DNA from 4 places in the Streptacidiphilus sp. EB103A genome. Region 3 is predicted to be linked to each of the others. Evidence: riboswitches for the same ligand, from Rfam matches in the RefSeq annotation. Region 3 holds a riboswitch; each other region holds the start of a gene.
What was found. A riboswitch is a leader RNA that binds a small molecule or an ion and turns the genes downstream of it on or off. The one in region 3 is predicted to bind thiamine pyrophosphate.
Positions count from the first base shown of each region.

Region 1: it holds a riboswitch for thiamine pyrophosphate, as region 3 does, so the genes downstream of both, ABH941_RS24345 (cytosine permease) here and thiC (phosphomethylpyrimidine synthase ThiC) in region 3, are expected to answer to the same signal.
Region 2: it holds a riboswitch for thiamine pyrophosphate, as region 3 does, so the genes downstream of both, ABH941_RS40460 (phosphoribosyltransferase family protein) here and thiC (phosphomethylpyrimidine synthase ThiC) in region 3, are expected to answer to the same signal.
Region 4: it holds a riboswitch for thiamine pyrophosphate, as region 3 does, so the genes downstream of both, thiO (glycine oxidase ThiO) here and thiC (phosphomethylpyrimidine synthase ThiC) in region 3, are expected to answer to the same signal.

Region 1 covers NZ_JBGCAQ010000015.1:44,915-52,094, reverse strand. Annotated here, with positions in the region: gene ABH941_RS24360 (PKD domain-containing protein) at 1-1,930, opposite strand, end outside; tRNA gene ABH941_RS24355 (tRNA-Ser) at 2,729-2,817, opposite strand; gene ABH941_RS24350 (S1C family serine protease) at 2,985-4,736, opposite strand; TPP riboswitch at 4,943-5,058, shown strand; gene ABH941_RS24345 (cytosine permease) at 5,051-6,427, shown strand; gene ABH941_RS24340 (glycerophosphodiester phosphodiesterase family protein) at 6,563-7,180, shown strand, end outside.
Region 2 covers NZ_JBGCAQ010000046.1:1,992-9,171, reverse strand. Annotated here, with positions in the region: gene ABH941_RS40470 (hypothetical protein) at 149-835, opposite strand; gene ABH941_RS40465 (hypothetical protein) at 1,269-1,397, shown strand; TPP riboswitch at 1,572-1,747, shown strand; gene ABH941_RS40460 (phosphoribosyltransferase family protein) at 1,904-3,268, shown strand; gene ABH941_RS40455 (helix-turn-helix domain-containing protein) at 3,325-4,410, opposite strand; partial or broken gene ABH941_RS40450 (IS630 family transposase) at 4,795-5,823, shown strand; gene ABH941_RS40445 (hypothetical protein) at 6,231-6,881, shown strand.
Region 3 covers NZ_JBGCAQ010000010.1:288,475-295,654, reverse strand. Annotated here, with positions in the region: gene ABH941_RS18930 (hypothetical protein) at 1-130, shown strand, start outside; gene ABH941_RS18925 (aspartate-semialdehyde dehydrogenase) at 134-1,165, opposite strand; gene ABH941_RS18920 (hypothetical protein) at 1,513-2,268, shown strand; gene ABH941_RS18915 (DUF1707 domain-containing protein) at 2,465-3,118, shown strand; gene thiC (phosphomethylpyrimidine synthase ThiC) at 3,172-5,034, opposite strand; TPP riboswitch at 5,029-5,168, opposite strand; gene ABH941_RS18905 (YibE/F family protein) at 5,289-6,623, shown strand; gene ABH941_RS18900 (hypothetical protein) at 6,699-6,908, opposite strand; gene tenA (thiaminase II) at 7,133-7,180, opposite strand, start outside.
Region 4 covers NZ_JBGCAQ010000003.1:155,550-162,729, forward strand. Annotated here, with positions in the region: gene pknB (Stk1 family PASTA domain-containing Ser/Thr kinase) at 1-573, opposite strand, end outside; gene ABH941_RS05920 (thiazole synthase) at 715-1,509, opposite strand; gene thiS (sulfur carrier protein ThiS) at 1,517-1,741, opposite strand; gene thiO (glycine oxidase ThiO) at 1,738-2,928, opposite strand; TPP riboswitch at 2,922-3,049, opposite strand; gene ABH941_RS05935 (NAD(P)/FAD-dependent oxidoreductase) at 3,089-4,303, shown strand; gene ABH941_RS05940 (Rv2175c family DNA-binding protein) at 4,343-4,708, shown strand; gene thiE (thiamine phosphate synthase) at 4,705-5,358, shown strand; gene ABH941_RS05950 (polyprenyl synthetase family protein) at 5,474-6,613, opposite strand; gene metF (methylenetetrahydrofolate reductase [NAD(P)H]) at 6,755-7,180, shown strand, end outside.

The DNA of each region.
Region 1 (7,180 bases), on a different contig from region 3:
CTGCGACCGCGGCGACCCCGGTGGTCGGGATGATGCCCTGGTCCGCGCCCGCGACGGTCAGCACGTCCGGCTGGACGGAGGTCAGCAGGCCGGTCGAGCCGCCGGTGCCGTTACGGGTGTCCATTACCCGTGCCGGGCTGATCGGCTGGTAGCCGTTGGTCGAGTCGGTCGCGAAGAAGCCGGCCAGGTCGGCGATCACCTCGACCGTGCCCGCGCCGGAGGTGTAGAGCGTGGCCGACATTGTCCCGTTGTTGTTCCATACCTGCGCGATCACCATCGCCGCGACGGTCTGGCCAGCCTTGTAGTTGAGGCTTGATGTGCCTCCGCTGACCCCGACGTAGCCGCTTCCGGTGGGGTCCGTGACGGTGACGTTGAGCGCGACCGCGTGGAGCCAGTTGCCGTGCGAGGCGGCGCTGGCGGGGAGGGGGAAGGTGACGGAGCCACCGGCCGGCACCGGCCGGGCGCCGGAGCCGGTGCCGTTGCGGGTGTCGAGTACGCGAACCGGTGCCTCCGCGGTGAAGTCGGCGCCGAGTGTAGTCACCGGGGCCGCAGCGCTGGTGTTCGTCGCGCCGGTCGAGTCGGTGACGGTGACGGTGACGGAGTACCCGCCCGAGTGCGTGTAGGTGTGCGTGGCCTGGCCGGTGGTGTTCACCAGTGGAGCGCTGCCGTCGCCGAAGTTGAAGGAGTAGCTCGTGATGGCGTTGAGTCCGTGGCTCTTGGTGGCGTCTGCCTTCACGCTCATGCTGCCGGTCGCGGTCGCGGTCACCAACGCGCCCAGCGGGTCCTGGTACTGGAACGAGCCACGCGAACAGTACGCGGGGGAGCCCGCTCCCGTCACCGGGTAGGAGGGGTCGTCGACGCAGGACTTCCCGTTGATGTCGGTGGCCTGCTCGCCGGGCGCCGCGGCGTTGGCCGCGTCGATGCCGACCGAGTCGTAGCCCAGCATGAGGACATTGCTGCCGACGTACACATCCGGGGTGGCGTTGATCTCGTGCGCGCCCTGCCCGCTGGCGCTGTGCAGTGCCACGGCCTTGGCGTAGGTGGCGGTACCCCACTGGTAGGAGGAGGACGAGGTGGGCTCGACCACGTTGTAGTCGAGGGTGGTGCCGGAGACGGAGCCGGTTCCGATCGCAATCGACGGGGTTCCGGTGCCGTAGAACCCGTTGAAGGACACGACGTTGTCCTCAACGGTCGAGTTCGGTGAGCTCCCGGTCAGCGAGATCGCGGTCGAGTAGCTCATCAGGAAGGTGTTGCCGGTGATCTCGGCGTTCGGTGTGCCCGCGACGGCGACAACGGTGCCGTAGTCGCCCCAGAAGGCGTTGTCGGCGATGGTGTCGTTCGAGCCGCCGGCGTCCACCTGAATGTAGGGGTGTCCGTTGGCGTTGAACTCACTCGCCCGCGTGACGGTCACGTAGCTGGAGTCGCCGGCGACGTGGATGTCGGGCGCCTGCTGGGGGTGGGAGGCAAGGTAGCCCACCCAGTCCATGAACTCGTCCACCGTGACGTGGTGCGAAGCGTTGATCAGCAGCGCGTCACTCGTCGCGAGTTCCGCGATGCGGAAGTTCTCGAGGTCGATGTAGCTCGAGTTCTCCACGTCGATCGCATGGGCGGGGCTCGATGTGCTACCCGCGTTGAGCGGGCTCTCGAGGACGATCGGCTGGCTGTAGTACGCGTTGCTGGGCACGATGCTCGACTCGAAGACGATCGGCGCGGCCGCGGTGCCCTGCGCGCTCAAGGTGAAGCCGGCGTATACGCCCGGCGTTACCAGAACCGTGTCGCCCGCGACTACAGTGTTCGCCGCAGCCTGCAGCGTGCAGAACGGTACGGCCTGCGTACCGGTGCCGCTTGCGGTGTCCGAGCAGCCCGAGCCGGACGCCCCGTCCACGAACAGCACTGGCCCGGACGGCGTGGGACGCGGCGTCCCGCTCACGGCAGTGCTGACCTGTGGGACGGCCGTCTGGCGGCCGTCGACAGTGCGAAAGGCGTTGGCCTCAGGCTTGGCGGCGGCAGAAAGCGGCGCCTTCGACGAGCCTGCTGACGCCGTGGGAGTTGCCGCCGAGGCCGTAGCCGACAAGGAGGCTGAGGCAGTCCGAGACGTCTTCGGGGCCGCGGACGAGGTCTGCGCGATCCCGGGTACCGCGCATGCTACGGCTAGCGCCACGGCTATCCCGCCGGACAATAGTCGATAACTCATCTGAACTACCCCTTACCGACAGGCACTCGTGAAGTCACGAGTGCGCGCGCATGTTACTACCCACCGCTGGACTCGATACGAACGGGGGCGCTGTGGAGGGGGATACAGTCGGTAAGCGGTCGGAGCCAGCTGAAATGGGGCCGACCATCCCGCCACGAGACCGCGAGATCTGGCCGCCCGGCGACTGGGTCGAAGGCCCGTCGAGAGCACGACTCCACTGACGGATCGTCGATGGAGGTAGGTCTTGTTGTCAGTTCATGAGGCAAAACCCTGTCCGTGCCGAGAGCCCGGCACCCACGCCGTTCTGCAGATGACGGCACGACAGCCGCCCCAACTGTTCCCGTCACCGGGTGGTAACAGGCGGTGACCCGCGGACACGTCCGAGGATGCGGCGCCAAGCAGCCGATCTGGTCCACGCCTGGTCCACAGAGAGCTGCCCCGGGCCTTCAGAATCGAATAGGCGTACGTTAAGAATCGAAAACAGCCAGCGTCGACAAACTTCGACACTGGCTCTGACCTGCACTTCTCTACCTGCGGAGAGCGAGGGATTCGAACCCTCGGTCACGGTTCCCCGTGACGACAGTTTTCAAGACTGTTCCCTTAGGCCGCTCGGGCAGCTCTCCTTGCGCGGGTGGGCAGCACGAAGGGGGGCGAGCCCCCCGGGTGGTTGTCCGCGCTCAGGGATCTTCTCATGTTCGGGGGTGTGCTCGGGCAGCAATAGCCCCGTACGGCGGAGGTGCTGGTTGCCGTACGGGGCCGGGTGGGGCCGGAGGGTGTCGGGTCGGGCGGGTTACTGGTCGCCGGTGCGGGAGCCGAGGGTGACGCTGGTGGTGTGGCTCTGGCCGTTGCGGGTGTAGGTGACGGTGACGACGTCGCCCGGGTGGTGCGACCAGATCTCGCTGACCAGGGTCGGACCGCTGTCGATCTGGACGCCGTCGAGCGAGGTGATGATGTCGCCCGCCTTGAGGCCGGCCTTGTCGGCGGGGCCGCCGGCGGTGACCGGGGCGCTGCCCTGGACCGCGGAGGAGGCGATCTTCGCGCCCTCGCCGGTGTAGGAGTCGTCGCGGAGGATGCCGATGATCGGGTAGACCGGGGTACCGGTCTTGATCAGCTGGTCCGCGACCCACTTGGCCTGGTTGATCGGGATGGCGAAGCCCAGGCCGATGCTGCCGGACTGGGTGCCGGTCGTCGTGCTGCTGCCGGTCGACTGGATCGCCGAGTCGATGCCGATGACCTGGCCCGAGGCGTTCATCAGCGGGCCTCCGGAGTTGCCCGGGTTGATCGACGCGTCGGTCTGCAGCGCGTTCATGTAGGAGGTCTGCGCGCCGGTCGAGTCGCCGGAGGCGACCGGGCGGTTCTTGGCGCTGACGATGCCGGAGGTGACGGTGCCCGAGAGGCCGAAGGGCGCGCCGATCGCGATGGTGGTGTCGCCCACCGCCACCTGGTCGGAGTTGCCGAGCGCCAGCGGCACCAGCGGCTTCTTCGGGGTCCCGGTCAGCTTGATCACCGCGACGTCGTAGCCGGAGGCGCGGCCCACGATGGTGGCCGGGTAGCTGCTGCCGTCGGAGAACTTCACCGACAGCTTGCCGCCGTTCTCCGAAGGCGCCACGACGTGGTTGTTCGTCAGGATGTGGCCCTGGGTGTCGTAGACGAAGCCCGTGCCGGTGCCCGACTCCTGCGAGTTGCTGGCCGAGATGGTCACCACGCTGGGCAGCGCCTTGGCGGCGACTCCGGCGATGCTCTCGGGGGCGCGGCTGAGCGCCTTGGGGTCCACGCTGCTGGTGACCGTGGTGGAACCGTTGGAGCTGTCGTTGTTCTCGATCGCGGCGCCGATCCCGCCGCCGATGCCGCCCGCGATGATCGCGGTGATCGCCAGCAGGGCGAGCAGCGCGCCGCGGCGCTTCTTGCGGGGCGGAACGGGCTGGCCGTAGCCGCCGTAGAAGGGCATGCCGGGCTGGCCGCCGTACGGGGGCTGACCGCCCTGCGGGGCGCCGTAGGCCGGGTCGAACGGGGGCTGGACCGAGGTCGCCTCGGCGCCGGGGACGGGGGCTCCCAGCGGTGGCGCGGTCGGGACCGGCGGCGCGGCCGGGTGGGACTGCTTCTGGAACGCTGCCTCCGTGAACGCGGCCTCCGGGTGCACAGCCTCCGGGTACGCCGCCTCCGAGTACACCGCGCCGTCGGGAGCAGAGGCCACCGGGGCCGGGGGTACCGGGGGTGCCACGGGGTCCGCTATGGGCGGCTGCGGCGGGGCCGGGGCCGGCGGCGGGAAGTCCGCGAGCGTGGGGTCGGCCGGCGGCTCGACCGAGCCGTACGGGAGTACGGCCGTGGCTTCAGGCTGCGAAGCCTGGGGCGGAGCGGGCTGGACCGCCGGGGCAGACTGGGCCGCCTGGGCCGCCTGGGCCGCCTGCACGACGGTGTCGTCCGCAGCGGGAGCAGCTGCGGGCGCTGCGTCGCGCGGCACCCCGTTCGACTGCGCGTCGAGGGAGGGTTCCACCGGTTCCCCACCGGTGGGGACAGCCCCACCCTCGTGCTCGGTGCTCACGAATGACCTCCTCCTGCGGGACTTCGCGTCCCAAAGCTTTGCCCACCCACTGTCAGGGCATCGTAAGGGCCAGCTTGGCGCTTCCCTTGGCCGCATCTATAGCGCACCGATCTGAGAGCTTTCTTACGCCATCCGCTCACAGCTCATCTACAGCTCATCGGACATTCATCCTTGGCTCGCTGCCCGGCTGCCCCTAGCATGGCCTCGAACACATACGCGGGAGCTTGGACCCATCCAGGCTGAGAGGGCGCCGAACACGGGGCGCCGACCGCCTGAACCTGACCGGGTAATGCCGGCGTAGGGAGCTGAGCCTCGTGACGTCCGTTTCGCCTTCCCCCTCCCCTGTCCTCGACCGGGCGGTGGGGTCCCCGCGCGTCGAAGCGCCGCTGGTGCTGGACACCTCACCCCCGCGCACCCTGGGCTTCCGCGACCAGGCGGCGTTCTGGACCAACCTCGGCGTCAGCCTGATCGGCTTCCAGAGCGCCGCGACCGTGCTGGTCTTCAACGGCAAGGACCTCTCCCTCGCTGCCTCCCTCACCGCGATCGTCGTCGGCACCGTGATCGGCTCGGTGATGCTCGGCATCGCCGCCGTCATCGGGACCAGGGCCGGGGCGCCCGCCATGGCGATCCTTCGCGGGCTGTTCGGCACCCGGCTGTCCTACCTGCCGACGGTGCTCAACATCGTGCAGTGCCTCGGCTGGGGCGTGTTCGAGCTGACCGTGATCGCGATGGGCGCCGACGCCCTCTTCGGCGGCGGACCGCACTGGCTGTACGTGGTGCTGGCCGGAGTGCTGACCACCGCGATGACGATCCGTCCGCTCGGCGCCATCGCGGTGCTGCGCAAGTACGTCGCCGTCGCGGTCGGCGTGGCGATGCTGTTCTTCACGGTGGAGCTGCTGCGGCACGGGGTGCACGACCCGTCCCCGGGCAACTGGACCGGCTTCCTGCCCGCCGTCGACTCAGTGATCGCCGTCTCCATCTCCTTCGTCCCGCTGGCCGCCGACTACACCCGGCACGCCAGGAGCACCCGCAGTTCCTTCTGGGGCGCGTTCAGCGGCTACACGGTCTCCCAGGTGTGGTGCTACGTGGTGGGGCTGCTGGCGCTGCTGCAGGTCGGCGGCGACCCGAACAAGATCTTCAGCACCTTCATGGGCATCACCGCCGGCTGGCTGTTCTTCGCCGTGCTGGTGCTGCGCGAGGCGGACCAGTCCTTCGCCAACGTCTACTCGACGGCGATGTCGGTGCAGAACCTGCTGCCCCGGGTGGACCGCCGGATTCTCACCGTCGGACTCGGCGCGGTGGTCACCGTGCTGGCTCTGCTGGTGACCGACTTCAGCGGGTACGTGTCCTTCCTGGGACTGATCGGCGCGGTCTTCGTGCCGCTGTCGGCGGTGCTGGCGGTGGACTTCTACTTCGGGGCGGGGCGAGGCGAAGGAGGCTGGGACCTGACCGAGACCGCACCGACGCGGTGGCTGACGCTGCTGCCGTGGGCGGTGGGCTTCGCGGTCTACCAGCTGATCGCCCCGGCGCAGCTGACCGGCTGGGCCGGCAGCTGGCCCTCCTTCTGGGCCCACGCCCAGAACGCCCTGCACATCCACCCGCAGGTGTGGACCTCGGCCTCGCTGTTCTCCTTCGTCGTCCCGGCCCTGATCACCTGGGCGCTGACACCGCTGCTCCGCCGGGGGCTGTGAGCTCCGCCGGGGATGCGAACGGGGACGTTAACCGGTCGCACCGGCAGAATTCATCTGCCGCTGCCGGGGCCTGACGGGGGTCCGTTTTAGGCTTGTGGCGTGTCGAACGCTCCCCAGTCGAACGCCCATCGGCAGCTGGTGCTGCCCAATCGCACGAGCACCCGCGTGGTCGCCCACCGCGGCGCCTCCGGCACCCTCGCCGAACACACGCTGGCCGCGTACAAACTGGCCGTGGACGAGGGGGCCGACGCCCTGGAGTGCGACGTGCGGCTGACCGCCGACGGCCACCTGGTGTGCGTGCACGACCGCCGGGTGGACCGGACCTCCAACGGACGGGGGGTGGTGTCGACGCTGGAACTGGCCCAGCTGTCGGAGCTGGACTTCGGCTCCTGGAAGGCCGGGCGCGAAAGCGTCACAACCGGCGCGGCCGGAGCGGCCGGAGCGGCCGGAGCGGCCGGCGACATGGAGGACGGCGACGAGGCGGACTGGGCCGACGCCGAGCACACCTCGGTGCTGACCCTGGAGCGGCTGCTGGAATTCGCCACCGCCTGCGGCCGCCGCATCGAACTCGCGATCGAGACCAAGCACCCCACCCGCTACGCGGGTCTCGTGGAGCGCAAACTCCTGGAGCTGCTGCACCGCTTCGATCTGGTCACCCCGGCGGACGGCGAGCGCACCCCGGTGCGGATCATGAGCTTCAGTCAGCTCTCGCTGCGCCGGGTGCGGGAGCTCGCCCCCGCCATCCCCACGGTC
Region 2 (7,180 bases), on a different contig from region 3:
GACTTGGAGGTCACCCCGTCCAACCGGAGCTTCGTTGCGTTCGTGACGGGCCGGTCCCGGCACCCTTGTCCATCGCGACCTGAAGGCTCACCGCCCGCCAAGACCTTGAAACGCCCCTGGCAGCGGTGGCTCCAGCACCCCAGGCCGATCAGCTGCGCGGACTGAACCGGAGCTGTTGATGGCCGCGAGCGGGTGGAAAGATCCTGGAGGCGATTCCGCCTCCGGGCAGATCCCATGGCGTGGTCAGTGTGTAGCTGCGGAAGTCCAGTCGTGCGGCCGAGGCGATTTCACGTACCTGGTCCTCCGGTAGGCCCAGCCCGGGCATGGTCAGCAGTCGGCGGCCATCGGCATTCAGCACCAGCAGGCTGACCTGGCGTCGCCCGGGCCGCAGCGGATCGTCCTGGCTCAAGAGCACCAGTTCGACCGGACGCGCGCCCCTCGACGAAGCGCTCTGGGCCCCTTTGTCCGCCAGCGGAATGGTCACCCGCCGCGCTGCTCCGTCAACGAGCACCAACACGTTGCCGGTCCACGTCACCGAGGCCGAGCGCAACCAGTCGCCCGTATCGGCGAAGAGCAATCCGTACCCCTGGGTCCACTGTGCCTCCTGGAGCGACGGCGAAGTCCGGCAGGGGCCACCGAAGGAGGACGGGGCGGGGCTGAAGCCGGTCGGCCTCGGGCGCCCGGCCCAGCCGGCATCCAGATCCCACTCCATTGCCCAGCCCGTCCCCCGAAGCCGCCACTCCAGTCTCCGAATCTCCTCCACGAGCTCTGCCGTTTGCAGCGCCCGCCGCACCTGCGTCGGCACGCTCCGCCACAGGGCGGCGTCGGCAGCCACCGGAGTCCACGCCACAGCGGCCAGCCACACAGCAGGCGCCTCGGCCCCCGCTCCCAGGATCGCTCCGGCTGCGACCAGGAGCAGGAACGAACTGCGCCGTGCGAACCATCTGCTCCACGACCTCAGCCGAACCGGGCCGGACAACTCCCGTTCGGGCAGGCCCAGAGCCCATCGCAGCGGCCTGGACCAGCGCCGTGCCCGCCGTCCCACTCCCGCTTCCACACCAGGCCACTTCAAGACAAGCCCCTCGCCTGTGACTTGACCCCCATGGATATCTCCGGCTTCTGGAGTATCTCGCCCGGAACGGCCCGATGGGAACAACGCCTGCCCGCTGCAGCCGAAAGAACCCGGCCGCCTACAGCTATCACGCTTCCAACATCAGTGAATCGAGGAAGACGTCCCGAAGATCCGCACCAACCACGGCCCTGAAACCATGGCAACCCTGCGGAACCTGGCGATCAACACGCTCCGCGACGCCGGATACAGCAATATCGCCGTCGGCCTCCGCCACGTTGCCTACAACGCCTTCAACCGCCCACTCGACCTCCCAGACATCGCCTGACCAGCACATTCACAAGATCAAGAGACTTTGCAATGCCCCTGCCCGCCAGCCGCAGCCCATGTCCTGGACTCAACCCAGGGTGGCGACCACAGGGCGGCTCCTTGCCCGAGGGAACCCTCCTGCAGAACGGCAATGGCATCGGGGTGAAACCGGCGTATTCTGGACAGTGGCCTGCAGGGCGAGCGAGGGAGTTCGGCTGCGGCGGCCGGGAGAGTGAGCTCAGTTCAGGCTCACGGCTCAGGTCGTCTCGACAACCTTGCTGAGAGGCCGGACGGGTCCGTAGGACCCAACGGCGACCTCCATCACCTGATCCGGACAATGCCGGCGAAGGGAGCCCACCTTGCAGGTTCTTTGTTGCGCGCCGGCACGGAGCGAGCGGCAGATCGCGGAACAACCCCCGCGACGCCGGATCGGTATCGCCTGCGGGTACCGGGATGCGTGTCGGGACGTTGACTGTCTGCCTGGGGGGCCGCGGCGGAGTTCCGCCCTCCCAAGGAGTTCTGGCCATGTACTTCGTTGATCGTCTCGATGCGGGGCGGCGGCTGGCCACGCGGCTGGCGTATCTGCGGGGCGCGGACGTGGTCGTTCTCGGTCTACCGCGCGGCGGGGTTCCGGTGGCGGCGCAGGTCGCGGAAGCGCTCGGCGCGCCCTTGGATGTGATCGTGGTGCGCAAGCTCGGTGTGCCGTTCCAGCCCGAGCTGGGCATGGGCGCCATCGGGGAGGGCGGGGTACGTGTCATCAACGAATCGGCGCAGCGGGCGACCCGGACCTCCGCGGACGAGCTGGCCGCGGTGGAGCAGCGGGAACGCGTCGAGCTGGAGCGCCGCGCCGGGCGGTACCGGAGCGGGCGAGCCCGCGTCGAGCTCAGCGGCCGGACGGCGGTGGTGGTCGACGACGGCGTGGCCACCGGCTCGACGGCCCGCGCCGCCTGCCTGATCGCCGGCGCGCAGGGGGCAGCCAGGGTGGTGCTCGCCGTGCCGGTGGCGCCGAGCGAGTGGCGTACCCGACTGGGGGATGTGGCCGACGAACTGGTGTGCGTGGAAACGCCGGCCGGCTTCTTCGGGATCGGACAGTTCTACGAGGACTTCGCGCAGACCTCGGACGACGAAGTCGTAGCCTGGCTGGACCAGGCAGCCGATCGGATGGGTGAGACCGACCGGGACCGCTCGGTGACGCCGCAGGCGGCGCGAGATCGAGCGGGTCCTCCCCTCGCGGATCCGGAGGTCGCCGTCCACGCCGGATCGACACAGCTCAGCGGGCAGTTGGCCGTTCCCCAGGGAGCGGTCGGAGCGGTGCTGTTCGCGCACGGCAGCGGCAGCAGCCGACTCAGTGCGCGCAACCGGTTCGTCGCGGACGCGCTCAACCGGGCGGGACTGGCCACGCTGCTGTTCGACCTCCTCACTGAGGAGGAGGAGCTCGATCGGGCGAACGCCTTCGACACCGCCCTGCTCACCCGCCGCCTGGCCGACGCCACCTCCTGGCTGCTCGACCAGCCGCAGGCCCAGGGCCTGTCCGTGGGCTACTTCGGCGCCAGCACGGGAGCGGCTGCGGCGCTCTCGGCGGCAGCGGAGCCCGGTTCGCCGATAGCGGCGATCGTCTCGCGCGGCGGCAGGCCCGATCTGGCCGGACCCCGACTCTCGGCGGTGACCGCGCCCACCCTGCTCATCGTAGGAGGCGACGACGAGGTGGTGCTGGACCTCAATCGCCAGGCCCAGGCGCAGCTTCGCTGCGAATGCCGACTGGCGGTCGTCCCGGGCGCCACCCACCTGTTCGAGGAGCCAGGCACACTGGAAGCGGTGGCGGATCTGGCCGAGGAATGGTTCACCCGGCACTTGATCCGTACCCCTCGACCGGCGCGGGCGACCCGCTGAGCAACCCTGTGGGGCTCGTAGAGTCATCGCTGCAGCTGAGGCGGCCGGGTGAGGCGTTACATCAGGGGGCGTGCGAATTGTGCTGGTGTGGCATGGTATTGCCTCTTGAAAGCGCGGATGAAGTGGCTGCTGTCGGTGAAATGCCAGAGTGCGGCTGTCTCGGAGATACTGAGCCGTGATCCGGAGGCAGTGAGTGCCTGGGCCGCTTCCTCCAGGCGTCGGCGGCGGATGTAGGCGCTGAACGACTCGTCCAGACTCGCGAAGGCCCGTTGCAGGGTGCGCACTGAGACGTGTAATTGCGCGGCGATCGTGGCCGGAGACAACTCGGCGTCGGTGAGCCGGGCATCGGCGAGGTCCTTGGCCGCTTGTGCCAGCGCCGGGGTGAAGGTGGGCTCGCGGTCGTCGAATTGGTCCAGGATCAGCCCTTTGGCGAGTTCGAGCAGGGCGTTGCGGGACGAGTGCGCCCCCGCCGGGCTGAGGTCGCTGACGGTCCGCTGCACCATGCTGGTGTGTGCCATCAGGATCTGCGCTGCGGGTGAGGTGGCCTGGCCGGTTCGTGGTTTCCCGGCGACCAGGGGTCGCAGGGCGTCGCCGGGAAAGATGAAGATGCGGGTGCCGATCGCGGGGGTGGTGTGGAAGTGATTCTCCGTCACGACGTGGTGCATGAAGTAGGTGTCGGCCGAGACGTACGCGTCACCGCCCTGATTGTGCGGGTCTTGCAGGGCCACCGCGCCGCGCAGCCCGACGTACAACCTGATCTGATCGTGCTCGTACGTCCCGACTGCCCGGGTGCTCACGGATGAGGATGCCCAGAGCTCGTTGATGGCGGTGTCTTCCAGGACCACCGAGCGCATCGTTCCCTGGAAGCCGTCGACCGTGGAAGGGCTGAACTCCGGCAGCGGGTACAGGTCTCCCATGCGGTCGTTCCAGGTGTCGATGAACGGCTCCCACGTTCCCCGACCGGTTCCGGTGGCGTCGGTGTCGGTGTCGGTGTCGGTGTCGGTGTCGGTGTCGACGGTGAAGGTGCCCACCTTGCTGGCCGGGCCGAGGAAACGCGGCCTGTTCGTCCTCGTGAGCCGCCTGGCCGGCAGGCGGCGCCGAGCGTCGGGGTCGCCTCCGGGGTGATCGTGCTGCAGGCGCATTCCTCGACCGGACTTGGCCACCACGGGCAGCCGAACCGACGATAAGGCAACCGAACGACCCTGTGGGGAATCCGGGTGTCACCGCACGGTCGCCGGCGTGATCCTCGTCTGCGGATCGCAGCCTTGAGCCGGTTCGACGAGACGATGCGGGGTAGGTGGCTGGCGCCGTGCCGGTGGATGGGCCTGGGGAGGTCATAACACCGGAGCGCTGTCGGATCCGGCTGGCCCGCGTGGCCGTGTGATCAGGCCGCAGACGCGGAGGTGCGTCGGCCCACCCCCCGGGCCGACGCACGACCCGCCTGCTCCGCGACTCGCGTGCGTGGTCTGGCTGTCGGCCGTGTCGGCCTAGTGACAAGGTCTTGAGTTCGGCGGTCTGCTGTAGGGATGGGGAATCCCAGGTTGGATCCGCTGGTGCTCACGGAGGCCGAGCGGTTGACGTTGCAGGGGTGGGCGTCGCGTCGGTCGACCGCCCAGGGTTTGGCGATGCGGGCGCGGATTGTGCTGGAGTGCGCCGAGGGTCGCTCGAACATCGAGGTGGCCGGGCGCCTGAAGCTCGCTCGCGGCACGGTGACCCGCTGGCGGGCCCGCTTCATCCAGGACCGCCTGGACGGGCTTGGTGACGAGCCCCGTCCGGGTGTGCCGCGCACCATCACCGACGCGCAGGTCGAGGAGGTGGTGGTGCGCACGCTCGAGGAGACCCGGCAGGGCTCGACGCACTGGTCCAAGCGGGACCTGGCCCGGCAGGTCGGGATCTCGCCCACCAGCGTGCACCGGATCTGGCGGGCCTTCGGCCTGCAGCCGTGGCGGGTGGAGACCTTCAAGATCTCGCCCGACCCGCTGCTGATCGACAAGATCCGTGACGTGGTCGGGCTCTACCTGGCCCCGCCCGCCGGCGCCGTGGTCTTCTCGGTGGACGAGAAACCGCAGATCCAGGCCCTGGAACGGACTGCCCCGGTCCTGCCGATGCTGCCCGGAGTCCCCCACCGACGCAGCTTCGACTACATCCGCCACGGCACCGTGGACCTGTTCGCCGCGCTGAACACCGCCAACGGCAAGGTCATCAGCCAGCTGTCCGCCCGGCACCGCGCGGTCGACCTTTGCGAGTTCCTGGACCTGATCGACCGCCAGACCGAAGCCGGCCTGGAGGTCCACGTGATCTGCGACAACCTGTCCACACACAAGTCACCCGTGGTGCACCGGTGGCTGCTGGAACACCCCCGCTTCACCCTGCACTTCACACCGACGTACTCATCGTGGATCAACCAGGTCGAGCGGTGGCTCGCCGAACTGGAACGCCGCTGCCTGGAACGCGGCGTCCACTGCTCCCTCGACGACCTCAAAACAGCACTCCAGGACTGGATCGAGACCTGGAACACCAACGCCAGACCCTTCAACTGGACCAAGACCGCCGAAGTGTCAGCTCGTGTGCGGGCCGAGCGTGGCCGAGGCTGCCTGCACCCGGTCCGGCCGGTTTTCCTTGAGCTCGACGAAGATCCCGTGGGATTCGGTGTCGCCGATGTTCTCCCCGGCGTGGTCCTGGGCGTCGAGCCAGCGCGCTTGACCGGCCGGTAGCTCCACTTCGACTTCTCGGCCGCCGGCCGTCAGCCGTCGTCTGATCGAGCTCAGGGTGATCATGACACTGTCGGGGTGTCCGTGCATCGTGGTCCTGTCGCCGGGCTGGTCGCGGTATTCCAGCACGCGCACGCGGTCGTTCTCGAACAGGACCGTGTAGAGACCGGGGTTCGTGGCTACGGGATCGGAGTACATCGCCGCCTCCTGGCGTCGAGTTCACTTATGGGCACTAGAGTACCATGATGGGCATGGATGTGCCGTATGAATCGACAGGCCGCCGGGCGCAGAAGTCCCGCACCCGGTCGGCCCTGGTCGCCGCCGCCCGCGCCCTCCTCGCCGCAGGTGCGCCCCCGACCGTTGAAGCGGCCGCCGCCGCTGCCCGGATCTCCCGGACCACGGCCTACCGCTACTTCGCCAACCAGCGCGACCTCGTCGCCGCGGCACATCCGCAGATCGACTTCCCCTCGCTGCTCCCCGCAGATGCCCCGACGGACGACCCGGCCGCCCGGCTCGACCTGGTGATGGTCGCTTCCACCGACCTGACGCTGGAGTGGGAACCCCAGCTGCGCGCGTCGCTGCGACTGTCGCTGGAACCGGCCCATGATGGCGACAGCCGTGACGGCGCCAGCCGACAGACGTTGTTGCGCCAAGGCCGCGCCATCGGCTGGATCGAAGACGCGCTGACGCCGCTGCGCGAGACCAGACCGGACATCGACATCCACCGGCTCGCCGTGGCGATCCGCTCCGCCACCGGAATCGAATCCCTGATCTGGCTCACCGACATCGCCGGGCTGTCGCGTGCCGAAGCAACCGAGCTGATGCGACAGTCGGCACAGGCACTCCTGCAAGCCGCTCTGCATGACCGATCCGCGGAGGCCGCCCAACCCCCGGGAGCATGACGACACGCCCGGCCTACCGCGTCTCGACGGTCATCAGGGGCCGCAACGCGCTGCGTTCTGCCCCACAGCAGCGCATGCGGGTGACATCGCGTCCAGAGCCAGAGTCCGCAGCGCGCCCCAGGGCCGCGGCCTTCCCCCTCGGCAATCCGATGGCCAGCCCACCGACGCCGAAACCCGCGCCGTCCCGCAGGTCTGGGCCCGATGCGGTACGTCACCCCTTGCGTGGGCCCCTCGCGCAAGCAACCAGGGTGGCGGTGAAGACGGCCTTGTCTGCTCCTCAAGCCGGACGGTCAGGACGC
Region 3 (7,180 bases):
GGCACCGACCGTCCCGCCGTCACGGACCCAGGCCTCGGTCGGCAGCGGCTCCAGCTCCGCGTCGGGCGCCGGCTCCGGCGGCCGCTTCCTCCCCAACGCCGACGACGCCGAGGAGGAGCAGCCCTCCTGAGAGCTACTCGGCCGCCAGCTCGGCGGCCACCAGCTCCGCGATCTGCACCGCGTTCAGCGCCGCACCCTTGCGCAGGTTGTCGTTGGAGATGAACAGCGACAGACCGTTCTCAGCCGTCTCGTCGGCGCGGATCCGGCCCACATAGGAGGGGTCCTGCCCGGCGGCCTGCAGCGGGGTCGGGATCTCCGAGAGCTCCACACCGGGCGCGTCCGCCAGCAGCTCCCGAGCCCGCTCGGGGCTGATCGGCGTCGCGAAACGGGCGTTGACCTGCAGCGAGTGCCCGCTGAACACCGGGACCCGGACGCAGGTCCCGGACACCTTGAGGTCGGGGATCTCGAGGATCTTCCGGCTCTCGCTGCGGAGCTTCTGCTCCTCGTCGGTCTCGTTGAGGCCGTCGTCCACGATCGAGCCCGCCAGCGGCAGGACGTTGAACGCGATGGGGCGGACGTACTGCTTGGGCTCGGGGAATTCGAGCGCCGCACCGTCGTGCGTCAGCGCGCTGGCCTTGCTGCCGACCGCGTCGATCTGGCCCTGCAGTTCGGCCACACCGCTGAGCCCGCTGCCGGACACGGCCTGGTAGGTGGCCACCACCAGAGCGGTGAGCTGCGCCTCCTGGTGCAGCGGACGCAGCACCGGCATGGCGGCCATGGTGGTGCAGTTGGGGTTGGCGATGATCCCCAGCGGACGGTCCGCAATGGCATGCGGGTTGACCTCGGAGACCACCAGCGGGACCTGCGGATCCTTGCGCCAGGCGGAGGAGTTGTCGATCACCACGGCGCCGGCCGCAGCAACCCTGGGTGCGAGCTCCTTGGACGTCGCACCGCCGGCCGAGAAGATCACGATGTCCAGACCGGCGTAGTCGGCGGTGGCCGCGTCCTCCACCGTGACGACGCCGTCCTTCCAGGGCAGCTCCTTCCCGGCCGACCGCGCCGAGGCGAACAGCCGCAGCTCCGTCACCGGGAAGTCCCGCTCCTCGAGGATCCGGCGTACAACGCCCCCGACCTGGCCCGTGGCACCCACAATTCCAATCTTCATACCCACAGGGTAGGCGGCCCGCCCAACTCCCCGACCCGAATATCCGCCGCTCGGACACCAGGCCCAGCCCCCGACTCCGTAAGTCTTCCGCCTCCCGCACACACGGCCGGGAATTCCTTCGCTCGGCGTAACCGTAGGACGATCCGATCGTTGCCCAGAGTGCGCATGAGCAATATGGCTTGGATGACACGGCGAGCGGTGACGTAGCGAGTTGGCCGGTTCGGTCCGGCCCATGGGATCTGTGGACGATTGCGACTCATGCCCTTGACCGTCCGGGTGGGACGGCCCTGAGCCCCGGGATGGGGGCACCCATTCCATTCACCCCAAGCGAAGGGGGAGGCACAGCCATGCCACCCGAAGTCGCCCTGCTCGAATCGCGCGCCCTGCGCGAGAGCGTCGCCGACCGCACCGAAACCCTGGACCGGGTCAAGGTCCTCGTCCTGCTCCCGGACGACATGCACGTCACCACGAAGATGGTCGCCGACTACTTCGAGGTCGGAGAGACGGTCATCTACAACCTGGTGGTCGACCACCGGGACGAGATCGTGTCCAACGGGTACCGCGTTCTGGTTGGTGAGGAACTGACTCGCTTTAAGCGAGTCTGTGGACTCCAGTCATCCCGGAGCAGGTCAATGGCCCTGTTCCCGCGTCGCGCGGTCCTCAACGTCGCGATGCTGCTGCGGGACAGCGCCGTCGCCCGCAGGGTCCGGACCTACCTCCTCGACACCGAGGCAACGCTCCGGCAGGGTCCGCCCTCTTGGGGCATGCCACCCGGGCGACGGCTCGGCCCCGGCCCGCACTGGGACGAGTACGAGTACCTCCAGGCACACCCCGACGTCGTCACCCCCGAGCAGTACACCGCCCCCGACCAGGGACGATGGCTCGCCTGGGCCGACTCGGTGGACCACCGCCTCGACGCCCACGGGCGCGTCATCGGCGCGATGAGCGAGCAGCTCTGCCGCGTCGGCGAGGACGTCCGCGAGCTGCGCGGCGACATGTCTGCCATGCGCCAGGACGTCGCCGAGCTCCGCCAGGGCATGGCCCAACTCCTCCCAGGCTTCGGCCTGGGCACCATCCCAGCCAAGCGCCGCCGACGCCGCTGACCCAGTTGTCCACAGGCCGCCGCGATCTCCGGGCGGCCTGTGGACAACTCAGTGACAACTGAGGTCCCCAAAGGACCTCACTGCACTCGCAAGAACTGCACCCTTGGCGGGAATCCAAGTCGCGATATATCGTTAGTTCCCAGCCGTGCCACTGCTCCATCGCGCGACGACCTTCGACTGGATCAGGACGGGAACTATGTCGGGAGAGATCTCGCCCCCTGGAAAGAGCCCCGGCCACGACTCGCCGCCCGAGCTGCGGGCCTCCCACACGGACCGGGATCGGGTGGTCGACGTACTGCGGGTCGCGGCGGGCGACGGCCGGCTGACCGGGGCCGAGTTGGACGAGCGCCTGGAGGCCGCCCTGTCCGCACGGACCGTCAGCGAACTGGCCGTCCTCACCGCCGACCTGCCGCCTGTGTCGACCTCTGGCGGCGCGGTCGTGGCGGAGGTGAAAGACGTACTCCGAATCGATCAGAAGTTCAGCCCGGTCGAGCGGGTGGGACGCTGGATAGTGCCACGACGGCTGGAGCTCGCAACGGAGTTCTGCGAGGTGACGCTCGACTTCACGCTGGCAGTGATCACCCAGGACACCCTGCGGATCGACATGGACATGCGCGGCAAGACCCTGACGCTGATCACCAGGCCGGGCATCGTGGTCGATGCCGACGCCCTGAACCTGGAGTTCAGCAAGCTAAGGATCCGTCAGGCCCACGACCCCCATGCGCCGGTCACGCTTCGAGTGGAGCTGGCAGGAAAGAAGAGCTTCGGCCGTGTCGTCGTGCGGGGCCCAAGGCGGGCAGTAGGCCATTGGCTGCGCAGGAAGCCCAAGCCCCTGCCTACCGAAGACTGACTCAGCCATTGGCCGGCCAACCCGGTTTGGTCACTCTCCTCCGCTGTTTGAGGTCAGTCGGCCAACGGTAGGTACACCCGTCCACCGGAGGCCGTGAACTCCTCAGCCTTGGCCCGCATCCCGGCTTCGATCTCGTCTTCGCCGGTCACCGGGGTCTCGTCGCCGAAGCTCTCCCTGATGCCGTGCGATATCCGCATCGAACAGAACTTCGGACCGCACATCGAGCAGAAGTGCGCCGTCTTGGCGGGTTCCGCCGGGAGGGTCTCGTCGTGGAAGGCGCGGGCCGTTTCGGGGTCGAGGGCCAGGTTGAACTGGTCCTCCCAGCGGAACTCGAAGCGGGCGTCGGAGAGGGCGTCGTCCCAGGCCTGGGCGCCGGGGTGGCCCTTGGCGAGGTCGGCGGCGTGGGCGGCGATCTTGTAGGTGATGACGCCGGTCTTGACGTCGTCGCGGTCGGGGAGGCCGAGGTGTTCCTTGGGGGTGACGTAGCAGAGCATCGCCGTTCCCCACCAGGCGATCATCGCGGCGCCGATCCCTGACGTGATGTGGTCGTAACCCGGGGCGACGTCCGTGGTCAGCGGGCCGAGGGTGTAGAAGGGCGCGTCGTCGCAGAGCTCCTTCTGCAGGTCCATGTTCTCGCGGATCTTGTGCATCGGGACGTGGCCCGGCCCCTCGATCATCACCTGGACGTCCCGCGAGCGCGCGATCCGTCCCAGCTCGCCGAGGGTCGTCAGCTCAGCGAACTGGGCCTCGTCGTTGGCGTCGGCGATCGAGCCGGGGCGAAGCCCGTCCCCCAGCGAGTAGGTCACGTCGTAGGCCCGGAGGATGTCGCAGAGCTCCTCGAAGTGCGTGTAGAGGAAGTTCTCCTGATGGTGCGCCAGGCACCAGGCCGCCATGATCGAGCCGCCCCGGGAGACGATCCCGGTCTTGCGCCGCGCTGTCAGCGGGACGTAGCGCAGCAGCACTCCGGCGTGCACGGTCATGTAGTCGACGCCCTGCTCGCACTGCTCGACGACGGTGTCCCGGTACACCTCCCAGCTCAGTTCCTCGGCCCGGCCGTCGACCTTCTCCAGCGCCTGGTAGAGCGGGACCGTGCCGATCGGCACGGGGGAGTTGCGCAGGATCCACTCCCGGGTGGTGTGGATGTTGCGGCCGGTGGAGAGGTCCATCACGGTGTCGGCGCCCCAGCGGGTGGCCCAGGACATCTTCTCGACCTCCTCCTCGATCGAGGAGGTGACGGCCGAGTTGCCGATATTTGCGTTGATCTTCACCAGGAAGCGGCTGCCGATCAGCATCGGCTCGACCTCGGGGTGGTTGACGTTGGCCGGCAGGACGGCGCGGCCGGCCGCGATCTCCTCCCGGACCAGCTCCGGGTCCATCCCCTCCCGCAGCGCCGCGAACTCCATCTCGGCGGTGACCTCGCCCCGGCGGGCGTAGCCGAGCTGGGTCACGGCCGTGCCCTCCCGGGCCCGGCGGGGCCGGCGCGGGCGGCCGGGGAAGACCGCGTCGAGCCCCTTCAACCCGGTCGCGCTCGCAAGCTCGCCACTCCGTGCCAGGCCCAGCCCGCCGCGCGGGGCGGTGTGCCTGAGTCCGTCGTCCTCGGGACGCGGCTCGCGCCCGTGGTAGTCCTGGGTGTCACCGCGTTGGCTGATCCAGCCGTCCCGGAGCGGCGGCAGCCCGCGCCGGACGTCGGCCTCGAACGACGGGTCGGTGTACGGGCCCGAGGTGTCGTACAGCGGGACGGCACGGCCGTTGCCCAGCCGCACCTCCCGGTAGGGAACACGCAGGTCGGGGCGCGATCCCTGGCGGTAGGCCTTGGTCCAGGCGGGGGTGGGGTAGCCGGTCCCGGTGCTGGACGGGCCCTGGGCGGAATGCTGCTGAGCGGCATGCTGCTGCTCTGCGTCGTACGTGCTGGTCATCAGACCCACTTCTCCCTACGCCGGCATTACCCGGTCAGGTTCCTGCGGTCGGCGCAAGCAGCTGCCGTACGAATTCCGCGTACGGCGGTCAGCGCCCTCTCAGCCCGGTGCTCCGAGCTCCCGCGTCTGCAATCTAGACGCCGCCCACCGTAGCGAGCCGGGCCCCGGCTTGGCCAGGGGGCGTCGGTGCTGCCAGATCTCACACGCTTCCGGTACGGTGCACTGCCACAGCCCATCCGGAAGGGACTGTTCCCGTGGCCGACCACCCGCACGAGCACGAGCACGGCCACAGTCACGACCACGGCCCGGCCAGCCCCGCCTCCCGGCGGCTGCGCGCGGTCATCGCCGCCGTGCTGATCCCGTTCGCGGTGGCGGTGGTGGCGGGCATGGTGCTGATGTGGCCGGGCAGGCTGCCCGCCCACGCCTCCACCGGACTGGGATTCGACCAGCCCACGGTGAGCGGCCGGGTCACCGCGACCAAGGCGGCACCCTGCGACGCGGGCTCGACGTCCACCGCGTCGACAACGTCCGCAACAGCGGCAGCCCAGAACGTCTGCTCGCTGGTCAGCGTCGCCATCACCAGCGGCAAGGACTCCGGCAGGACCATCCAACTGACCCTCACCCCGGACCAGACCGCCGTCTACAGCGCGGGGGAGAAGGTGGTCCTGGACTACTCCCCGACCGCCCCCGCCGCGCTGCAGTACACGATCGGCGACGCCGACCGCTCGATGCCCATGGCGATCCTCGCCGGGGTCTTCGCCCTGGCCGTGGTGCTGGTCGGACGGCTGCGCGGGCTCGCCGCCCTGGTCGCGCTGGGGATCAGCTTTGCCGTGCTGTCGCTGTTCGTGCTGCCGGCCATCCTCAAGGGCGAGGACCCGCTGCGGGTCGCAGTCGTCGGCGGCGGAGCGATCATGCTGATGGCGCTGTACCTGTGCCACGGCCTGTCCGCGCGCACCTCCGTCGCGGTCATCGGGACCCTGGTGTCGCTGGCCCTGATCGGCGTGCTGGGTGAGGTGTTCATCGGTCTGACCCATCTCACCGGCAACACCTCGGACGAGACCGCCCTGGTCCACTCCCTCTTCACCGGGATCAAGCTCCCCGGCCTGCTGCTGGCCGGTGTCATCATCGGATCCCTGGGTGTGCTCAACGATGTGACGGTCACTCAGGCCTCGTCGGTGTGGGAACTGCGGGCCGCCGACCCCACCATGGGCACCCGGGCGCTCTACCGGGCCGGCATCCGGATCGGCCGCGACCACATCGCCTCCACCGTGAACACCCTGGTCATGGCCTACGCGGGAGCGGCGTTGCCGCTGATGCTGCTGTTCACCATCGCCAACCGGGGCGTCTGGACCGTAGCCACCAGCGAGATCGTCGCCGAGGAGGTGGTCAGGACGCTGGTCGGCAGCATCGGCCTGATCGCCTCGGTACCGCTGACCACCTTCCTCGCCGCGCTCGTGGCCAGCCACAACACCCGCCCCGTGACCGCGGCCGCCATTCCGGCCCAAGCCACGCGACAGGCCACGGCCACGGCCATGGCCACGACTTCGGCTGAAGCGGGCGCGGGCGGCCGGCACCGCCACCGCCGCTAGCACCGGAGACGCCAACGCGAGAGCCCCGTACCGGATCCCGGTACGGGGCTCTCGTGAAAGGACGTCAGACCGGCGTCAGCGCGACGCCCGCTTCACCAGGATGACGACCACTGCCCCCAGCGCCACCACGAACATCACCTTGATGATCCAGCCGAAGAGGAAGCCGATGACTCCGAAGATCGCTCCCACCACGGCGGACGCCACCCACAGCGCCACGATCAGCACGATGACCGGAACCACGATGTTGCGCATCCAGCCAGGGAGCGTCTTCCAGATCTCGTTCATGTTGTCCGTCCTCCCCCGCGGGGTCTGTCGTCCCGGGGCCTCGGGGCCACCGGCCCGATTGCTTCTTCCTGTTGACTCGATCGTACGGCCGCAGGGGTCTCCGGTGGACGCTTCGCGCCCCTGAGAGAACCCGGATAAGCCCCCTACCGTCGGCCCCGGGGAGGGTCATCCGCAGGTCGGGGTGGGTTACCCGCAGGTCACCGGTCCGCGCTCGGCTCCCGGGGTCAGACCGGCCAGCGCTCGCCGCGCCAGGCGGCGTCCCAGAACATCCA
Region 4 (7,180 bases), on a different contig from region 3:
CTGCTCGATCTGTTCCGGCGCCAGATAGGAGACGGTGCCCATGACCTGACCGGTCGTCGCCTGGGTCTCCCCGCTCACCGCCCGGACCAGGCCGAAGTCGGTGACCTTGACCCGGCCGTCCTCGGTGAGCAGCACGTTCTCCGGCTTGACGTCCCGGTGCACCAGACCGGCCCGGTGCGCGGCGCCGAGCCCGGCCAGGACCGGCTCCAGGATGTCCAGCACGGTGCGCGGTGCGAGCGCGCCGCGGTCCTGCATCAGGTCGCGCAGGGTCCAGCCGGGGACGTACTCCATGGCCAGGAACACGGCGTCGCCGTCCTGGCCCTGGTCGAACACGTTCACCACGTTGGGGTGCGACAGCCGGGCCACGGCCTTGGCCTCGCGGATGAAGCGCGCGGTGAACCCGGGGTCGGCGGCCATCCCGGCGTGCATCACCTTCAGCGCGACCACCCGCTCCAGGCGGGTGTCCAGGCCCCGGTAGACGGTGGCCATGCCGCCGACGGCGATCCGCTGCTCGACCCGGTAGCGGGCATCGAGCAGCCGCCCGAGGAGGGGGTCGTACAGGGTCGTGTCCATCCCAGGGAGTTTACGGCCCTTCGGGGTCGGTTCGGGTGCACCGACGGTCGAGTTGTTGCCGGACGGTAAGGAGTGAGTGACCAGGGTCACTCCGACAGGCACAGCTCAGGAGGCCGGCCAGAAGGCCGGTCAGAAGGCCGGTCAGAACGCCGGGGCCTCCGGATCGAGGTCGGCGCGGCCGGCCATCGGGGACGAGGCCTCGGCATGGAAGCGGCGCGGGATCCGCCCGGCCCGGTGGGCCAGCCGACCTGCCTCGACGGCGTGCCGCATCGCCTCGGCCATCAGCGCGGGATACTGGGCCCGGGTGACGGCGGTGGCGAGCATCACGGCGGCGCAGCCCAGCTCCATGGCCAGCGCGGCGTCGGAGGCGGTGCCGGCGCCGGCGTCGAGGACCACCGGGACCTGGGCCCGTTCGACGATCAGCTGGAAGTTGTGCGGATTGCGGATGCCCAGGCCGGAGCCGATGGGGGAGCCCAGCGGCATCACCGCGGCGCAGCCCACGTCCTCCAGCTTGCGGGCCAGCACCGGGTCGTCGTTGGTGTAGGGGAGGACCACGAAGCCGTCGTCGACCAGGGTCTCGGCGGCGTCCAGCAGCTCGATCGGGTCCGGCAGCAGGGTCCGCTCGTCGGCGACCACTTCGAGTTTCACCCAGTTCGTACCCAGGGCCTCGCGGGCGAGCCTGGCGGTGAGCACCGCCTCGCCCGCGGTGAAGCAGCCCGCCGTGTTGGGCAGCACGGCGATGTTGTTGCGCTGCAGCACCTCCAGCACCGAGCCGCGCGCGGCCGGGTTGATCCTGCGCATGGCCACGGTGGTGAGCTCGGTGCCGGACAGCCGCAGCGCCTGCTCCAGCACCTCCAGGCTGGGCGCGCCGCCGGTGCCCATGATCAGACGGGAGCCGAAGCTGCGGTCGGCGATGGTCAGAGTGTCGTCCGACATAGTTGGGTCAGCCTCCCTGGACGGCGGTGAGGATCTCGACGCGGTCGTCGGCGGCGAGCGCGGTGGCGGGCCAGGCGCCGCGCGGCACGACCGTCTCGTTGACGGCGGCGGCGATGCCGGACGGGGCCGAGCTGAGCTCGGCGACGACCTCGGCCAGGGTGGTGCCGGGGGCGACCCGGCGCGGGTCGCCGTTGACGCGGATGGCGACGGTGGCCGTCACGGGGGGCGTCATGAACTGGCCTCCAGAAGGGAGAAGCGGGCGGGGGTGAACGGGGCGGCCTCGGGCGGCAGTACGCCGGTGGCCAGGTAGGCGGAGACGGCGTCGGCGGTGACCGGGGTCAGCAGTACGCCGTTGCGGTGGTGCCCGGTCGCGGCTACCAGGCCGGGCAGCGCGGTCGGCCCCAGCAGCGGGGCGTTGTCGGGGGTTCCCGGGCGCAGCCCCGCGCCGGTCTCCACCAGCGGCAGTTCGGTGACCCCGGGGACCAGCTCATGGGCGTCCCGCAGCAGCTCGTACACCCCGCCGGCGGTCACGGTGGTGTCAAAGCCCTGCTCCTCCATGGTCGCGCCGACGACCAGCTCCCCGTCTTCACGCGGCACCAGATAGAGGTGCACGCCGCGGACCACGGCTCGGAGGTTGCGGGAGAGGAACGGGCCGCCGGGCAGCGGCGCGCCGAGCGAGGTGGTCATCCGCAGCCGCAGGATCTGGCCTTTGACCGGGCGGACCGGCAGCCGCGCCTCCGGCGGCAGCCCGGGTATCTCCCCGGACCAGCTGCCCGCCGCGAGCACGGTCTGCCCCGCGGACAGCCGGGCGCCGTCCTCGGCGAGGGCGCCGACGACCCGGTCCTGAGCGTTCGTCAGCTCGATGCGCGCGGCCCGGGAGCGGTGGATCCGGACGCCGGCCGCGGCGCAGGCGCCCAGCAGCGCCGCGCCCAGCCGCCGCCCGTCCACCTGGTGATCACCCGTCACCAGCAGCCCGCCGCGCACCGAGGGTGCCAGCATCGGTTCGAGCCGGCGGCACTCGCGTCCGGTCAGCCACTGGGACTCCAGGCCGAGCCGCTGCTGGAAGGCGTGCACCTCGCGCAGCTCGGCGCGGTCGTCGGCGTCCAGTGCGGCGGCCAGGGTGCCGCAGGCCCGGTAGCCGGTGGGCAGCCCACTGGCCGCGGTCAGCTCGGCGGCGAAGGCGGCGTAGCGCTGGTTGGAGGCGATGCCGAGGCGCAGCAGGTCCTCCTCGCCGTACTGGAGTTCGGTGACCGGAGCCAGCATCCCGGCGGCGACCTGGTTGGCGCCCCGGCCCGGATCCGGGTCGAGCACGGTCACGGAGAGGCCGCGCTGGGCGGTCCGCCAGGCGATGGCGAGGCCGATGATCCCACCGCCGACGACCAGTACGTCGGTCAGTGCGTCGGTGTTGCTACGTGGCACAGGTGCCCACTCCCTTCGCCGGCATGACCCGGATCAGGTTCGGACGGTCGGAGGCCGGGGGCGGGGTCCGCCCTGCTGCCTCCCTCTCAGCCCGGTACGCCGGGCTCCCGTGGATGGTCTCCCCACTGTAGTCGCGCCTGCTCGGCCGTAGAGTGACGGGATGCGGATCGTCGTGGTCGGGGCCGGGATGGCCGGGGTGCAGACAGCGGTGGCGCTGCGCGAGCGGGGGCACGACGGCGAGGTGCTGCTGCTGGGTGCCGAGCCGCACCAGCCGTACGACCGTCCGCCGCTGTCCAAGGACGTGCTGCTGGGCAAGGCCGAGCACTCCCGCTTCGACATCGATTTCGCGGACCGGGGCATCGAGCTGCTGCTCGGCCGCCCCGCCACCGGGCTGGACACCGAGCGGCGGGTGCTGGACACCGACGGCGGGGAGCTGGCCTACGACCGGCTGGTGCTGGCGACCGGGGCCCGGCCGGTCGCGCTGCCCGGGCAGTCCGCGCGGACGCATCTGCTGCGCACCCATGACGACGCCGTGGCGCTCCGGGGCGCGCTGCGCCCGGGAGCCAGGATCGTGGTCGTCGGCGCCGGCTGGATCGGCGCCGAGGCGGCGACCGTGGCCCGGCAGCTGGGCTGCGAGGTCACCGTGGTCGAGGCGGCGCCGGTCCCGCTGGCGGGCGCGCTGCCCGCCGAGGTCGCCGAGGGGATGCGCCGCTGGTACGCCGAGGCCGGGGTCGAGCTGCGGACCGGCACCGCGGTAGGCGGCATCGTCGACGGGGACGTCCGGCTGGAGGGCGACCCCGGCGCGACGGTGCTGCTCACCGACGGCACCGAGCTGGGCGCGGACGCCGTGGTGGTCGGCATCGGCGCCCGCCCCGACACCGGGTGGCTCGACGGCTCGGGCATCGTCCTCGACGACCGGGGCGCGGTCGCGGCCGACGACCGGCTGCGGACCTCGGCCGACGGGGTGCTGGCCGTCGGCGACTGCGCCTCCTTCCCGTCCGCCCGCTACCGGACCCGGCTGATGGTGCACCACTGGGACAACGCGGTGCAGGGCGCCAGGGTCGCCGCCGCCAACGCGCTGGGCGCCGAGCAGCGGTACGACCCGGTGCCCTATTTCTGGTCCGAGCAGTTCGGCCGCATGGTCCAGTACGCCGGGCACCACCGCCCCGGCGACGAGCTGCTGCGGCGCGGCGACCCGGAGGCCGCGGACTGGAGCGCGCTGTGGCTGCGCGACGGCGTCCCGGTGGCGCTGCTGGCCGTGGACCGGCCCCGGGACCTGGCCCAGGGCCGCCGGCTGCTGGAGCGCGGCGCCCCCCTCGATCCGGCGCTCGCGGCCGACCCGGCGGTGCAGCTCAAGGCCGCCGTGCGCGGCTGATGGTGCGCGGGGGCGGCCGGGGATGGCAGTCTTGAGGGCGTGAGCCAGATTGATCCCAAGATTGACGCCCTGATTCCCGCGTGGATGAACATCCCCGACATCGCCGAGCAGTGGGGGGTGGTGGTGACCAAGGTCCGGCGTCTCGTCGACGACGGCACCATCCTCGCCGTCCGCCGCGGCGAGAACAACGTCCTGATGGTGCCCGCCGCCTTCATCGGCCCCAACGGCACCGTGAAGGGCATCTGCGGCCTGCTGACCCTGATGCACGACTCCGGGTTCACCGACGAGGAGATCCTGGAGTGGCTCTTCACCGAGGACCCCTCGCTGCCGGGGACTCCCGCCCAGGCCATGAATGAGAACCGCGGCACGGAGGTCAAGCGCCGCGCCCAGGCGATGGCGCTGTGAGCCGTTCGTCGGCTCTGAGCGCGCTCGACGAGGCCCGGCTCTACCTGTGCACCGACGCCCGACGCGAGCAGGGGGACCTGCCCGAGTTCCTCGACGCGGTGCTGGCCGGCGGCGTGGACATCGTCCAGCTGCGGGACAAGGGGCTGGAGGCGCGGCAGGAGCTGGCGGCGCTGGAGGTCTTCGCCGACGCGTGCCGCCGCCACGGGCGGCTGCTCGCCGTCAACGACCGCGCCGACGTCGCCCACGCGGCCCGTCCGGACGTCCTCCACCTCGGCCAGGACGACCTGCCGGTGGCCGCGGCGCGGGCGATTCTCGGCGAGGACGTCTTGATCGGCCGCTCGTGCCACGCCGAGGCGGAGGTGGACGCTGCGCTGACCGAACCGGGCGTCGACTACTTCTGCACGGGGCCGGTCTGGCCCACCCCGACGAAGCCTGGGCGGCACGCCCCTGGTCTTGAGCTGGTCTCCTACGCGGCCAAGCAGGCCCCGGCCCGCCCGTGGTTCGCCATCGGCGGGATCGATGGCTCGAACCTGGACCAGGTTCTCGACGCGGGGGCGCGGCGGATCGTGGTTGTTCGGGCGCTCACCCAGGCGGCGGATCCGTATGCGGCGGCGGGGATTCTGGCGGGCCGGGTGCGCGAGCGCGGCTGAGTTTCTGGCTGATCGCGCAGTTCCCCGCGCCCCTAGGGGGCTGCAACCGGCCCAGTTGCACATGGTCAGGGGCGCGGGGAACTGCGCGAACAGTAACCACCGCCGAGGCGAGCGCTCAGGACCGACGTGCGGTAGCGGCCCCCGCCAGACGCCGCAGAACCCTCCGGGCCTCCGGTTCCACCAGAGGCGCGTCGTCCAACGCAGAAAGAGCCTCAGCGCGCAGCACAGTGATCCTCTGCTCGATCCGCTCCGGTGCGCCACTGCGCACGATCGCGGCCCGCAGCAACCCCACCTCGTGCTCGCTCAGCTCCGATGCCCCCAGCAGGCCGTTCAGCAGCCGCCCGTCCGAAGCACTGCACTCGGCGAGCGTCTCGGCCACGAGGAGCGTGCGTTTTCCCTCGCGGAGGTCGTCGCCGGCGGGCTTCCCGGTGACTTCCGGGTCCCCGAAGACGCCGAGCAGGTCGTCGCGGAGCTGGAACGCCTCGCCCAGCGGCAGCCCGAACGCACCGTAGGCGGCCGTCAGGGCCGCGTCCGCCCCGGCGAGCAGCCCGCCGATCTGGAGCGGGCGCTCCACGGTGTACTTCGCCGCCTTGTAGTGCACGACAGTCCGCGCCCGCTCGATCGCCCCCTCCCGTTCCGCCCCGGCGAGCCCTGCAGTGGCAGGTTCCAGCAGGTCGAGGTACTGACCCGCCATCACCTCGGTCCGCATCAGGTCGAACACCGGCTTGCCCCGGCGCACCGCCGCCAGCGACAGCCCGCTGCCCCACAGCAGTTCGTCGCACCAGGCCAGCAGCAGATCGCCGAGCAGCACCGCCGAGGCGGCCCCGAACTGCGCGCCGTCCCCGTGCCAGCCCCGCTCCCGGTGCAGCGCCTCGAACCGGCGGTGCACCGAAGGCACCCCGCGCCGGGTGTCGCTGCGGTCGATCAGGTCGTCGTGGACCAGCGCGCTGGCCTGCAGCAGCTCCAGCGCCGAGCAGGCGGCCACCGCGCCGTCTTCGTCCGGATCGCCGCCGGCCCCGCGCCAGCCCCAGTAGCAGAAGGCGGGACGGAGCCGCTTGCCACCGCTGTTCAGGAGCGCCCGCACGGTGCCGGTCAGCGGGCCGAGCTCGGGCGACACGGTCGCCAGTACCGCCTGCTGACGGTCCAGGAAGTTCTCCAGCGTCCGCTCCACCCGGGAACGCAGCAGCTCCTCGTCGACCGGGCTGCGCGGGACGCGAGCGCGGTCGAGCGGGGGGACGGGATGGGCGAAGGGCACCGGTGGGCTCCGAGCGGGTTCGGGAGCAGCCAGCGTAACGCGGGGGGTCCGCGGGGCTGGTGAGCGGATCCCCGCTCGAAGCGGTATCAGTAGGTGGACGGAGGTTTCGGAAACGCTTCGAACGGCCGCTAATCTGCCTGTATGGCCCTGGGTACCTCAAGCGTCCGGCACGACAGCAAGCCCTCCATCCGGGAGCTCCTGGCGGCGGGCAACTGCTCGTACTCCTTCGAGTTCATGCCGCCCCGCAGCGCGGAGGCGGAGGTGGGGCTGTGGAAGGCGATCCGGCAGCTGGAGGGCCTCGCGCCGACCTTTGTGAGCGTGACCTACGGCGCCGGCGGCTCCACCCGGGGCCGCACGATCAACATCACCGGGCGGATCACCCAGGAGACGACGCTCACCCCGGTCGCCCATCTGACCGCGGTCGACCACAGTGTCGCCGAGCTGCGCAACATCCTGGGCCACTACGCGGACCAGGGCGTGCGCAACATCCTGGCGCTGCGCGGGGACCCGCCGGGCGACCCGCTGGGGGAGTGGGTCAAGCACCCGCAGGGGCCGGAGTACGCGTCC